4 regions of the Photobacterium kagoshimensis genome follow, and region 4 is predicted to be linked to each of the others. Evidence: predicted binding sites of a transcription regulator. Region 4 holds the regulator's gene; each other region holds the start of a gene.
What was found. The regulator PurR, encoded in region 4, represses purine synthesis genes. The targets are predictions, from matches to a motif close to TNANGNAAACGTTTNCNTNA.

Region 1 (3,694 bases), on a different contig from region 4:
AAGTGGAGCAATTGCGGAACCCAATATAACGTTGACGCCCGACGATTTTCCATTTCATCAATTACAAAACCCTTTGAAGCGGAAGTCCAACGTACTGTATTCAACAAATGATGTCGCTTCCTCACCAGGTACATTCGACGGTTCATTTGGTACGACAATTCCACGCGACCTAGATGAGTACTGTGGTGACCCAAGTGGCGATCTATTTCATACCTTATCCCACTACCCGACACGAAAAGTAGAACCGCGCAATACACCTACAGTGATTAATTCGGCTTACAACTTCCGCAACTTTTGGGATGGGCGAGCAAATAATGTTTTTAATGGTGTAGATCCATTTGGCCGCCGTAATCAGGATGCGCGTATAGTGGTTCTATCAGGGCGTACACCACAACTTGCAGAACTCGATTTACGTAATGCATCACTTGCGTCACAAGCCGTTGGCCCAACTCTAAGCGACTTTGAAATGTCATGTGCTGGACGTACGTTTGCTGATGTAGGGCGCCGTATGATGAGCTTACGCCCATTGGCAACTCAAGATGTTGCGCCAGATGATAGTCAACTAGGCAGTTTGGTTCACCCTAGTGGGCAAGGTTTGACGCTTAGCTATGCACGTATGATCCGCATGGCATTTAAGCCTCAATATTGGGCTGGACGCGGTACCTATAGCATTGATACAAGTTCAAGCTCCCCAACACTTGTCATGGACGCTAATGGGCATACCCAGGCAGAACTTAACTTTTCAATGTTCTGGGGAATCGCCATCATGCTATACGAGGCAGAACTCTTATCCGATCAATCGCCTTTCGACAAATTCCGAGGTTGTAAATCTCCTCACTGTACCCCTGAAATCCCAGAAGACGATAGTGCGTTAACTGACATTGAGAAAGATGGATTAATGGTCTTTGTTGATAAAGGGAAATGTGTCAATTGTCATAATGGGCCTGAATTCAGCTCAGCTGCAACACATTTACAAGCTGAAAATGAGGAAGAAGGCTTAGTTGAACGCATGCTAATGGCTGATAATCGAGTCGCGTTATATGACAATGGTTTCTATAACATAGGTGTAACCCCAACCAAAGAAGACTTGGGAGTCGGCGCAGAAGATCAATGGGGTAACCCGTTGTCGTTTACTCGTCAATTTATCCAAATACTACTTGGAAATAATGTACCTGACCCATTCGAAGTCGATCCATGTACCTTTGAAGTGCTAGCTATCAATAATCTTCCTTGTGATAAGGATAAGCAACTGAATAAGCTAACTAAACGAGTCCTCGCAGGTAAGGAAAATGATGCTGTCGACGGTGCATTTAAAACCTCAACGCTACGTAATATCGCACTAACGGCGCCATACTTCCATAGCGGAGGTTATGCCACCTTAGAGCAAGTCGTAGAGTTCTATAACCGTGGTGCGAACCACCGTGGAACAAAGAAAAATAACACTACGGGGTATGGAAAACATAAATCAAATCTCGACCCTGATATTCAAGAACTAGGGTTGACTGAATATGAACAAGAAGCACTTGTTGCTTTCCTAAAAACCCTCACCGATGATCGTGTTAGCTGTGAAAAAGCACCTTTTGATCACCCAAGCATAACGGTTTCTGTCGGGCACTTTGATGCCGATTCTGACGGTAATAATCGTGCTGATGATAAATGGGAAACTTTCGCTGCGGTTGGCGCAGGAGGCTTAACGCCGGATAAATGTTGGAAAAATTCAGGTAACCTCTTTGATCAAGGAGGCCCTATTTAAAACTGGCTTACTTCTCTTCCAACAACAAAGCACCACCCTCTGCCTCTGGGTGGTGCTTTACAATAAATAACTGCACCTTTCTAGAAACGAATACGAAAGCCCAATGCAGCTTCAAGATCCAAATCGACTTCTTCAACCACATACAAAGATGGCCCTAACTCGCCATAAAGCTCAAAGTTGTTCACTGGTAGCTCAAAACCCACCCCCGATCGTACACCGACTTTCTTATTATGATGATCGACATACTGCGCACCCACAAAGGTGTATAAGCTATCCAGCTTACGGTTATCCGCTAATGTACCAAGGTTGAAGGTTTTATCGAATGCCACACCAAATTTTTCGACACCTAACGAAAAACGTAAGTCATCGTGTTTATACTGAATGCCAGACATCGGGCTACCAAGAAATACACCGATCCCTTTAGATGCATGTGCCGAGAAAGGTACTGCAGCAATCAATGCTAAACCTACTAACAACTTTTTCATTGGTTATTTACCTATTTATGACGCTCAAAACAAAACAAGAGCACTGAGCTTTCCTGTTGAATCCCTATACTCTAGCGGTTCGTACCTTGTTTAACGAGCTTAGCGCCTAAACTCTGACAATCATTTTACAAAAGCAAAGGAACGTTTTCTGATAAACCAATATGTACCGTAATAAATCAGCAAATAGCTCTCACTCATTAACCTTATATCCTGTCGTCTGATTAACTCTTAATCAAGTACACCGCCACGCAAAGCAAACGTTTGCGCAAAAGTGTAAATCAGGTATGATCAGCATCAGTTTAAATACTCACTCGTAAGGATTATCAATGTTAGGTTCAGCTACTCGCCCTGATGCAACTCGTGTTCTTCTTCTTGGTTCTGGTGAATTAGGTAAAGAAGTCGCCATTGAATGCCAGCGTTTAGGCCTAGAAGTGATTGCTGTTGATCGCTATGCAGGTGCACCAGCCATGCACGTTGCTCACCGTAGCCACGTAATTGATATGTTGGATGGTGAAGCATTAAAGCGTGTTATTGCACTAGAGAAGCCCCATTACGTTGTTCCTGAAATTGAAGCTATCGCAACTGACACTCTGGTTGAGCTTGAAGCTGACGGGGTGAACGTTGTACCAACGGCAAATGCAACTAAGCTAACAATGAACCGCGAAGGTATTCGTCGCTTAGCTGCAGAGACGCTCTCTATTCCAACCTCTCCTTACGAATTCTCTGAGCAATACGATGATTTTGTCGCCTCAGTAGAGCGCATTGGTACACCTTGCGTTGTGAAACCTATTATGAGCTCATCGGGTAAAGGTCAGAGTGTGATTAAAACCCCTGCTGATATCGAATCAGCGTGGAAGTATGCACAAGAAGGTGGTCGTGCTGGTGCGGGTCGTGTCATTGTCGAGGGATTTGTTGAGTTCGATTATGAAATCACCCTACTTACAGTGCGTGCAGCTGATGGCGTACATTTCTGTGCGCCTATCGGTCACCGCCAAGAAGATGGTGATTACCGTGAATCATGGCAACCACAGCAGATGTCTGATAAAGCACTAGCAGCTGCGCAAGCCGTGTCAGAAAAAGTAGTAAATGCATTGGGTGGTTATGGCTTATTCGGTGTAGAGCTATTTATCAAAGGCGACGAAGTATTATTTAGTGAAGTATCACCTCGCCCACACGATACGGGTATGGTTACGCTTATCTCGCAAGAGCTATCAGAGTTCGCCCTACACGTACGCGCTTTCTTAGGTTTACCGATCCACAGCATTAACCAATTTGGTCCATCTGCATCAGCGGTTGTTCTTGCGGAAGGTACTTCGCAAAACATTCGCTTTGATAACCTAACCGCAGCGTTATCACGCCCTCAAACGCAAATTCGTTTATTTGGCAAACCAGAAATTGATGGTCGTCGCCGTTTGGGTGTTGCGTTAACACGCCGTGACAGCATCGACCAAGCTGT
Region 2 (3,694 bases), on a different contig from region 4:
GAAATGCGTCGCTATCCAGTTGTTGGCTGAGAGCGTGTAATGCATCCACTAAGGCGTCTGGCGTTGAGGCACACACATTAATATGCCCCATCTTGCGGCCTGCTCGTTTTTCTTTGCCGTACCAGTGCACATGGCAACCAGCTTCAGCGAGGATGCTTTCTGGTAAGGAGTCTTCCCCTAAAATATTGATCATCGCTGTTGGGCGGATCAAAGCTGTGCTACCCAAAGGCAAGCCACAGACTGCGCGTAAATGGTTTTCAAATTGGCATGTTTCAGCACCTTGTTGCGTCCAGTGCCCCGAGTTATGAACGCGAGGGGCAATTTCATTAACCAGTAGCTCGCCATTTAGGTCAAAAAACTCAAGGGCTAACACGCCGACATAATCAAGGCTATCAGCGACAGCGGTAAACATCTGCTTGGCTTGTGCTTGCAGTGCTGCTTCATTAATTGCCGTTGATAGACTTAATACCCCATCTGTATGCACATTTTCCGCGAGCGGGTAGACAGCAACGGAACCATCTTTGCCACGCGCACCAATCAGTGATACTTCACGATTGAACGGGACAAACTCTTCAGCAACAATGGCTTGGGTTGGTGTTGCATTAATGCATAGCGCCATCTCAGCCCAGATAGTATCCATTTGCGCGAGATCTTTTAGTCGCCACTGCCCTTTACCATCGTAACCACCGAGTGCACTTTTTAGTACCATAGGCAGCCCTACGTGCTCAACAGCAGCATCAAAATCAGCACGGGTATTGATAACGTAATATTTAGCATTGCGTACTTTTGCGTTATCGAGCAACGCTTTCTCGATACGGCGATCACCACCGGCTTTAATTGCATCTGTGGTTGGCAGGAATTTTCCACTTTGTTCACAGACATCAAGAATATGGTGCGGGATATGCTCAAATTCTGCTGTAATAACGTCTGCGCGCGCAATAGCAGAGGCTAAGCCTTGGCCGATCACTGCTTGTGTTAGCGGGTGAACAATATTTTCACTTGCCACATCAAAGGCTGAGATTTCTATATTCAGTGGTGCACCCGCTAATGACATCATACGTGCGAGTTGACCTGCGCCTAAAACCAGTACGTGCATGTGATTAGTCCTCAGCTGGATTTGGATTCGCAAGAACGGTTTCAGTTTGTTCACTGCGGAATGCTTCCACTTTAGCCATCACCTCTTCATCGTGCGTGCCAATGATTTGTGCCGCTAAAATCCCTGCGTTTGCCGCGCCTGCTTCACCAATTGCTAATGTGCCTACCGCGATACCTTTTGGCATTTGGACAATTGAGAGCAATGAATCCATGCCTTTTAGTGCTCGAGATTGAACAGGAACCCCTAATACGGGTAGGCTGGTAAATGCGGCCGCCATGCCTGGTAGGTGCGCGGCCCCGCCAGCACCTGCTATGATCACTTTAATCCCACGCTCTTTAGCGCTATTCGCGTAATCTGCTAGCAGTTGAGGAGTACGGTGAGCAGAAACAACTTTCGTTTCATAAGGGACATTGAAGCGGTCAAGCATTTCAGCAGCATGTTGCATGGTTGGCCAGTCAGATTTCGAACCCATGATAATTCCAACTTTCATTCCGATCTCCTGTTGATCACTTAAGACGTCGCTAAGAATACGTGTTGGCCGCATTATACGGTGATTTTTCGATAAGGAAAACGTTTGCGTCGGTGGTTTTACCTCATGTGATTCCATCATGGAGTTGCTCGCCGAGAGTAGGTAAACTAGTAAACAGAAAGTTAAATGATAATCAGCTAAATAATAATGAGGGTGACGTGGAAAATTTTGCGCAAGTGATCACCGCACTGCAACAGGGAGAGGTTATCGCCTATCCAACCGAAGCTGTCTTTGGCGTGGGCTGTGATCCCGACAATGAGCAAGCTGTTATGAAATTGCTTGAGATTAAGCAACGTCCAATCGAAAAAGGTTTGATCTTAATTGCTGCGGATTATGACCAATTGTTGCCTTACATTGATGATAGCCAGTTATCATTTGCTCAACGTCAGCAGATCCAAGCGACATGGCCGGGTCCTGTGACTTGGGTGATGCCAACAAAAGCAACGGTTCCCGCTTACCTTACGGGGCAATTTTCAACGATTGCGGTACGGGTAACCGATCATCCGGTGGTACAACAACTATGTCGTGAATTTGGCAAACCTATCACTTCAACCAGTGCAAACTTGTCGGGGCAAGAACCTGGTCGTACAGCTGCAGAAGTCGAATTACAGCTTGGTCACTGTTTGCCTGCTATTTTACAAGGTGATACAGGTGGCCGTGATAATCCGTCTGAAATTCGTGATGCACTTACAGGTAATGTTTTTCGCCAAGGATAGTCAGCATGCAAACAGTCGATAAAGCTGCGGTTAAAGCCTTTTTACTCGATCTTCAAGATCGTATTTGTCATGCCCTTGAAGCGCAAGATGGTCAGGCTACTTTTGAACAAGACGAGTGGCAGCGTGAACAAGGTGGTGGTGGCCGTAGCCGTGTGATGCGCGGCGGTGCCGTGTTCGAACAAGCTGGTGTCAACTTCTCTCATGTGTTTGGTACTAAAATGCCCGCTTCTGCGACAGCACATCGGCCAGAACTTGCGGGTCGTAGCTTTGAAGCCATGGGGGTTTCTTTAGTTGTTCACCCTAACAACCCTTATGTACCCACTTCTCACGCTAATGTGCGTTTTTTCATTGCAGAAAAGGAAGGAGAGGCACCCGTCTGGTGGTTTGGCGGTGGTTTTGACTTAACGCCATTTTATCCTTTTGATGAAGACTGCCTGCATTGGCATGACACGGCAAAAACCTTATGCCAACCATTTGGCGATGAGGTATATGCTGAACATAAAGCCTGGTGTGATAAATACTTTTATTTACCTCACCGAGATGAAACGCGTGGTGTTGGCGGTTTATTTTTCGATGATCTGAATGAGTGGGGCTTTGAAAAGAGCTTTGCTTATATGAAAGCGGTCGGCAACGGCTATATTAATGCGTACTTACCGATAGTTGATAAACGTCATGCCCTACCCTTTGGTGAGCGTGAGCGAGATTTCCAGTTGTACCGCCGAGGTCGCTATGTCGAATTTAACTTGGTGTATGATCGTGGCACCTTGTTTGGTTTACAAAGTGGCGGCCGTACGGAATCCATTTTAATGTCGATGCCACCATTAGCGCGTTGGGAATATTGTTATCAACCAGAGCCTAATTCAGCAGAAGCAAAGCTATATCAAGAGTATTTAAAACCACGACAGTGGTAAACGAACTGTTTGAGCTTCAACAGATGCAGTGTTAGGGTCGAATTATCGACCCTTACTTATTGGAAGCCTGCCCACATGGATCAGTACGTTGTTTTTGGTAACCCTATTGCTCAAAGTAAATCGCCTTTCATTCATACCTTATTTGCCCGCCAAACAGCTCAAGATATGTCTTACCATGCCGAGCAACCTGAGATAGGTGGTTTCACTGTGGCGGCTGATCGCTTTTTTGCCAAGGGTGGCCGTGGTTGCAATATCACGGCACCATTCAAAGAAGATGCATTCCACTATGCACAACAGCTAACCGAACGTGCGCGATTAGCGGGGGCGGTTAACACACTGAAGAAGCTTGATGATGGTATTATTCTCGGCGACAACACCGATGGTGAAGGTTTAGTACAGGACTTATTACAGCATCAAGTCGCTTTACAAGGAAAGCGTATCC
Region 3 (3,694 bases), on a different contig from region 4:
AAACCGACATTGTATGAGGCAAGGGCAAACCACACTTTCTCATGCTCTTCGATGCTGTCAGGGACACGGGCAATCATCTTGCGCAAATAGGCACTGCCACCGCGAATGCTCTGTTCTGGATCTAAGCGATTATTAACCCCAACCGATTTGGCCGTTGGCAGTGTTAACATCATCATGCCGCGAACACCGGTTGGTGATACTGCACGTGGATTCCAGTGTGATTCCTGGTAAGACAGTGCCGCTAACAAGCGCCAATCAAACTCGTTGGCATATTGCTTAAATAACGCTTCCCACCGTGGCAGTTTCTTCTCAATCGCCCGTAAAAATGCACGGGTGTCGACATAATCAAAAGAATCAACATGGCCGAAGTATTTCTCTTCTAGGTTGGCCAATTCGCCGCTTTGTTGGATCTCGCCAAAAAACTCAATCAACAGTGCATATAGGTTGTCGTTAGGCGATTGATTGACAAACCAAGCAATGGGTTCATCTTCGGTTAGCTCCATTGCAATCGCGATATCAGGGTGAATGCGCTGAAGTAAAGCGACATCAACAGAGTCAGCGACCGTAAAGTTCAACTCCCCCGTTGCAACTAATCGCAGCAGTTCATCACTGTCGGTATCATCAGAGGCTTCCCAGGTTAAATCGGGGTAGAGCTCTTTTAATTGCAGTAAGCGTTTTTCGTGGCTAGAGCCTGCAACAATTTTTAAGCTGCCTTTATTGAGTGCCAGATCGCTGGGTTTACGTGGGCGCCAATTGCCTTTTTTGTACACCACGACTTGACTTGCAAAGTAATAAGCTGGCGCTGATTTGAATGCCTCGATACGATCGGGTGTGATAGTGAGTCCAGCCGCGATGATATCAACATCATGACGCTTTAAAGCAGGGAAAAGCCCAGAGAGGGTGAACATAGGTTGCATTTCAAGCTTAACCCCCAGCTTTTTGGCAAAGCGCTGGGCGAGTTCGTAATCAAGGCCTGTCGGGCCATCACTACCTATATAGTAAGAAAGCTGATTATTCAGCGTGCCAACACGAAGAACACCACTTTCGCGGATGCGTTCTAAATCGTCCTGAGGTTGGCTTTGCCATTTACATCCGCTGAGTCCGAGGCAGGCTAGGGTAATTAGCAGCAAGGTCTTAAAGCGGATATTGAATGAATGACTGTTCAAATATACATGCTCATCGTTATAGTTTGGTGTTCTTTATACCAAATGACGGCGGATCCTCAAAGTAACCTGATAGTAATCATGTGCTCAATATAGCAATTGAGCTAATCAACAAAGTGTATATTGCTGGTCAGTTTTGTGGCAATAATGCTATGGAAGTGATCGAAAAATGCTGTTTTTATGCTGAAACTGAGGATGATTGAAAAAAAAACACGCAAACGGTTGCGTCAAGTGTTACGTCGCCAAACAATTTCCCTTATACTACGGCCAATACATGAGCCATACACCTTGAAACTGAAGTCGTGTAAGTGCTGAAAAAGGTGACATTGATGTGGTTATTGCGCCAATAGGGCTGAAATAACTAGATCAATATCACCTTCATTCAACTGCTAATCGAGAGTCGTTCGCACATGGAAATTTTGCGTGGTTCACCCGCACTATCTGAGTTTCGCGTTAATAAGCTATTAGAGCGTTGTCGCGAATTAGGTCTGCCTGTGACTGGCATCTATGCCGAGTTCATGCACTTCGCTGATTTATCAGCGCCTCTTACTGCTGACGAGCAAAGCAAGCTTGCGAGCCTGCTGACCTACGGTCCAACGATTGCCGAGCATGAGCCAGTTGGCACCTTGCTGCTGGTAACGCCACGCCCTGGCACTATCTCGCCATGGTCTTCTAAATCTACCGATATCGCCCGCAACTGTGGCTTAACACATGTTAAGCGTTTAGAGCGTGGTACGGCATATTACGTAGAAGCCACTGCAACATTAACCGATGAACACCTTGCAGAGCTAAAAGGCTTGATCCACGACCGTATGATGGAAGTGGTTTTCGGTGAGTTTGAAGCCGCACAAGCTTTATTTGTTCAAGCTGAACCTGCGCCTGTAAAATCTGTTGATATCCTTGCTGGTGGCCGCAAAGCCCTAGAAGAAGCCAACGTAACGCTAGGCTTGGCATTAGCAGAAGACGAAATTGACTACTTAGTGGAAAACTTCACTAAGTTAGGTCGTAACCCAAATGACATTGAACTGATGATGTTTGCTCAAGCGAACTCAGAGCACTGTCGTCATAAAATCTTTAATGCTGACTGGACGATTGACGGTGTCGATCAAGAAAAGTCATTGTTTAAGATGATCAAAAACACTTACGAGAAGAACCACGAGCACGTGCTGTCTGCTTACAAAGATAATGCAGCGGTAATGGAAGGCTCGGAAGTGGGGCGTTTCTTCCCGAATCCAGAATCTCGTCAATATAACTACCATCAAGAAGCGGCACACATCTTGATGAAAGTCGAAACGCATAACCACCCAACGGCTATTTCACCTTGGCCGGGCGCATCAACAGGTTCAGGCGGCGAAATCCGTGATGAAGGTGCAACGGGGATTGGTGGTAAACCTAAAGCGGGTCTGGTTGGCTTTACCGTTTCTAACTTGCGTGTTCCTGGCTTTGAACAGCCTTGGGAAACCGATTTTGGTAAGCCTGGCCGTATCGTTAATGCGTTAGATATTATGCTAGAAGGCCCGCTAGGTGGCGCGGCATTCAATAACGAATTTGGTCGTCCAAACCTATTGGGTTACTTCCGTACTTACGAAGAAAAAGTGACGTCACACAACGGTGAAGAAGTACGTGGTTACCACAAACCAATCATGATTGCGGGCGGTATGGGTAATATCCGTGCCGAGCATGTTCAGAAGAAAGAGATCCCTGTTGGTGCGAAGCTTATCGTACTGGGCGGTCCTGCAATGAACATCGGTTTGGGTGGCGGTGCGGCTTCATCAATGGCATCGGGCCAGTCGGCTGAAGATTTAGACTTTGCTTCAGTACAACGTGAAAACCCAGAAATGGAACGTCGTTGTCAGGAAGTGATCGACCGTTGTTGGCAGATGGGGGAAAACAACCCAATCGCCTTTATCCACGATGTGGGTGCAGGTGGTATCTCAAATGCATTGCCTGAACTGGTTGATGATGGTGAGCGTGGCGGTAAATTCCAGCTACGTGATGTGCCTAATGACGAACCAGGCATGAGCCCACTAGAGATCTGGTGTAACGAATCGCAAGAGCGCTATGTGATGGCCATCGCGCCCGAAAACATGGCTGCTTTCGATGCAATTTGTAAGCGTGAGCGCGCGCCGTACGCCGTAGTTGGTGAAGCGACGGAAGAGCGTCACCTAACGCTAGAAGATAGCCATTTCGACGATACGCCAATTGATATGCCAATGGATATCCTATTGGGCAAAGCGCCGAAAATGCACCGTGATGTGAAAACGCAAAAAGTGCAAGGCCAAGCTATTGACCGCTCAGGTATTGATTTAGAAGAAGCGACTCAACGCGTACTTCGTCTACCTGCTGTAGCCGAGAAAACATTCCTTATTACCATTGGTGACCGTACTGTTACTGGCCTAGTGGCTCGTGACCAAATGGTGGGTCCATGGCAGGTACCTGTTGCTAACTGTGCAGTAACAGCGGCAAGTTACGATACTTACCATGGTGAAGCGATGTCGATGGGTGAGCGTACTCCTGTTGCATTGCTTGAT
Region 4 (3,694 bases):
GCCCAACTTTACTTTTTGTTTCTTTGTCGTTCTTCGCACCTTCTAGTGAGCCTTGTGCGTACTCGATAATCATCTCTGGGGTATCCCACCAGAGGTCAGGAATAGCAAAATGTTTAGTCACTACGGGAAATCCGCGTTTCTCATAAACATAAGGTGATAGATTAGCTTCTTTAAACACTTCAATGTTTTTTGCATTCGCGCGAAGGTGTAATTTATTTTTTACTACCAGTGCAAACATTGTTTCGCCTGCGAAAATGCCAAAACCGCCAAACATTGAGCGGGATTTAACACTGCCAAAACTATCGAATAATTTTAGAGTGTCTTTAAGTATTGGTTTATCCATGCGACTTCTCGGTGAAATAAATCTTGGGAGTCACCTAACATATAAGCGAGGAGTTTAGGTTAGCAAAGCACACTTAATGTATGTCAAAAGCATGTCAAACCCTAAAGCAGGTTTGCAGTAAATCCATCGGTAACCCCGCTACCTTGAATGTGTTAATTTTTATTAAATAACACTTTGTTAGGCCGGAAGCTTTGCGTCCTACTTTTTCAAGTAGTTTGCCCTGTTCGTGACGTAATAAGCATATCGTAAATAGCAGAAAAGCGTTTACTCTATGCTGGGGAAAATGTGATGTTGCTTCAATTATTACTGCTTTATGAAGAGAGAATATTCAGGGATTAAATAAATCATTGGGTAAATGAAGCAAACTTATTTCAAATCTAAAAGTAATTTTATTGTTACATATTAAATATTTATGTAAAAAAGGAGGGTTTAGCGTGGCGGGAATGAATAAAAAAAGCCGACGATATGGGGTCGTCGGCTATTCAATGTTTATGCGTAAAGCGAATAGTTAGTTAAGCTTATGAACCGATTTACGTACAACTAATTCAGGTGACATTTCAAAAACACGGTTTTCGTGCTTTTTATCTTTCACGCGTTCCATCAAGATTTCAATCGCTGTTTTACCTAAACGGCGTTTAGGCTGGTGGATTGTCGTTAACGGTGGCGAGAAGAAAGGTGCTAGCTCGATGTTATCGTAACCAATGATAGATATATCTTCAGGAACACGAACGCCATTCTGAACGAAAGTACTGATCATCGCCATGGCCATAATGTCGTTAAAACAGAAAATAGCCGTTGGACGTTCTTTCATCGCAATGAATTGCTCAGCGGCTTTCACGGCCGTTTCACACTCGAAGTCACCTTCGATAATCCAATCTTCATTAACGGTTAGGTTTGCTTCGTCCATCGCTTTTTGGAAGCCTTTTAAGCGCTCACGACAGGTTGATTTTTCATTGTGACCTGATAAACAGCCAATTTTAGTGTGGCCGTTTTCAATAAAGTGCTTGATTGCGATATAGCCACCAATGGCTGCGTTGTCTTGAATTTTATCCGTGTGTGGACTTTCAGGACCCCAATCCATCACAACCATAGGTAGGTCATTTTGACGTTCTAATAGGTCTAATAGACGTTGATCAAGGTCCGAACACATCACCATTAGGCCATCAACGCGTTTTTCGGCGAGCATGCGCAGGTAATCGCGTTGCTTAGATAGGTTACCTTCAGTGTTACACAGGATAAGTGTGTAGCCTTCTTTGTAGCAGTATTCTTCTACGCCATGTACAACCTCAGCAAAAAAGGGGTTGGTTGACTTGGTGACCAACATACCAATTGTGCGGGTAGTGTTACATTTTAGGCTGCGAGCAACAGCGCTTGGTGCATAGTTAAGTTCATCAACGGCTGCTAACACTTTTTTTTGTGTTGCTTCTGCTACGAAGCGTGTTTTATTAATCACGTGCGAGACTGTTGTTGTTGAAACTCCAGCCATACGTGCAACATCTTTAATCGTTGCCATAGTTATTCTTCTAATAATTGCAATAAAGAGGATCTTTTTAAGCTATACATAGCGCCAACTCTTTCATTTCGAGTGCTGTATGTCGCTAGAGACCTTGTATAAACGTTAAAAGCCGCTTCTCAGATGAGCGGCTTTTATGGATTTGGTAGCGTTACATTGTTAATCGCTTGCGTTCACATTTTACTGAGTGTAGCGCACAGTGCAACGTTTCTGTCTATCAAGATGGCAATACTTGATAAACATCAACAATAATAATGTAAATTGCGTAAAATTTGATGCATCAGTATGCATTTATTTGTGCATTGTAAGGATTACATAACGAGCGACTATAGAATAACTGGGTGTTGAAGTGTAGGGTGCTTGGTCATCGTGACAGGCCAGCCATAGATTCGCTCAATATTCTGAGAATCTAATGCATGCCAAGCATCGCCATCAGCCTGTATCTTTCCATTTTTTACAATAACTAAGCGGTCTGCATATTGTGCAGCAAGGTTTAGATCATGCAATACGACGATAACAGCTGCTCCTGCTTTAGCCATATGTTGTGCGAGTTGTAATGTTTTATGTTGATGCGCTAAATCAAGTGCTGATGTTGGTTCATCGAGCATCAAAATAGCATTTTCTTTCGCTTCGCTAAGCTGAGTAAGCACGCGGGCAAAATGAACCCGTTGTTTTTCGCCACCAGACAAAGAAGGGTACAGCCGATTTGAAAGGGCTGTCACTTCGGTTTTTTGCATCATAGTAGCAGCTGTTTTAGTCGCATCAGCACGCGTTAGATCAAGTGGTAATGCACCAAGCTCCGCAACTTCTTGAGCAGTAAACGCAAAGCTTAAACTACTATGCTGGGGCAAAACGGCTAAATACTTGGCAAGATCTTTTGCTGACCATTGATGGTGGGTTTTGCCATGAATCAGAATCTCACCGCCTGCCTCTAACTCGCCGCACAGCACTTTAAGTAGGGTACTTTTCCCTGCACCATTAGGACCAAGTAGTGCAGTGACTTCGCCATGTCGAATTTCTATATCGAACTCATCAAGCAAGATTTTACCGCCTAGCTCTAAATTTAATCCTTTCGCTGTGATTGCGATTTTATCTTGAGATTGAAATTTAGAACATGAAAAGCCTGCCATCATGATAGGCGTCCTTTTTGTTTAATCAGTAATATTATGAAGAAGGGCGCACCCAATAGAGCGGTAATAATTCCCACGGGTAGTTCTGCGGGAGCTGCAATAACACGTGCGATCATGTCGGCGACCAGTAAAATTAAAGCTCCCAATAGTGCTGAAAGTGGCAGCAGTGTTTTATGGTTAGGGCCTGCAAGCATACGGCCTAAGTGTGGAATGATTAGGCCGACAAATCCAATAACACCAGTGAGGGATACGCAGACACCAACGCCAGCCGCGCACAGTAAAATTAAGCTACGTTTGAGGGCTTGTACATTTACACCCATGTGTTTGGCTTCAGCTTCACCCAGCAAAAAAGCATTAAGTGCATTTGCTTGACGGTCAAAGATCCACATTAGAATGCCTAAGGTCGTAAATGCCAACGTAATCCCTGGCCATGTTGCACCCGCTAATGATCCCATGGTCCATAATGATAAGTCACGCAAGGCCTGATCATCGGCAAAATAGTTCATTAGACCTAAAGCCGCGCCTGATAAGGCTCCGATAGCTACACCGGCTAGCAGCATGATGGTCACGGATGTGCCATTTTTGTCTGTGCCAAGTGTATAAACCAGCCAAGTACTTACTGCGCCCCCAAGAAATGCCATGATAGGCACAGTGCCTAATGTTAATAGGATCGGGAAAGATGATGCTAAAGAGCCAAAAAGAACAATA

Region 1: a site for PurR is predicted at 2,488-2,507, ahead of purT (formate-dependent phosphoribosylglycinamide formyltransferase). Genes of this name have one in related genera too.
Region 2: a site for PurR is predicted at 1,659-1,678, ahead of purE (5-(carboxyamino)imidazole ribonucleotide mutase). Genes of this name have one in related genera too.
Region 3: a site for PurR is predicted at 1,374-1,393, ahead of purL (phosphoribosylformylglycinamidine synthase). Genes of this name have one in related genera too.

Annotation. Positions count from the first base shown of each region.
Region 1 is NZ_JAKJSO010000008.1:200,588-204,281, forward strand. Features, by position in the region: gene L4C35_RS01415 (cytochrome-c peroxidase) at 1-1,753, shown strand, start outside; gene L4C35_RS01420 (hypothetical protein) at 1,834-2,238, opposite strand; gene purT (formate-dependent phosphoribosylglycinamide formyltransferase) at 2,565-3,694, shown strand, end outside.
Region 2 is NZ_JAKJSO010000026.1:1,729-5,422, reverse strand. Features, by position in the region: gene L4C35_RS20790 (5-(carboxyamino)imidazole ribonucleotide synthase) at 1-1,096, opposite strand, end outside; gene purE (5-(carboxyamino)imidazole ribonucleotide mutase) at 1,101-1,586, opposite strand; gene tsaC (L-threonylcarbamoyladenylate synthase type 1 TsaC) at 1,784-2,341, shown strand; gene hemF (oxygen-dependent coproporphyrinogen oxidase) at 2,347-3,252, shown strand; gene aroE (shikimate dehydrogenase) at 3,328-3,694, shown strand, end outside.
Region 3 is NZ_JAKJSO010000011.1:149,620-153,313, reverse strand. Features, by position in the region: gene mltF (membrane-bound lytic murein transglycosylase MltF) at 1-1,166, opposite strand, end outside; gene purL (phosphoribosylformylglycinamidine synthase) at 1,574-3,694, shown strand, end outside.
Region 4 is NZ_JAKJSO010000018.1:44,559-48,252, reverse strand. Features, by position in the region: gene L4C35_RS17070 (TfoX/Sxy family DNA transformation protein) at 1-343, opposite strand, end outside; cyclic di-GMP riboswitch class I at 469-573, opposite strand; gene purR (HTH-type transcriptional repressor PurR) at 852-1,856, opposite strand; gene L4C35_RS17060 (heme ABC transporter ATP-binding protein) at 2,183-2,986, opposite strand; gene L4C35_RS17055 (FecCD family ABC transporter permease) at 2,986-3,694, opposite strand, start outside.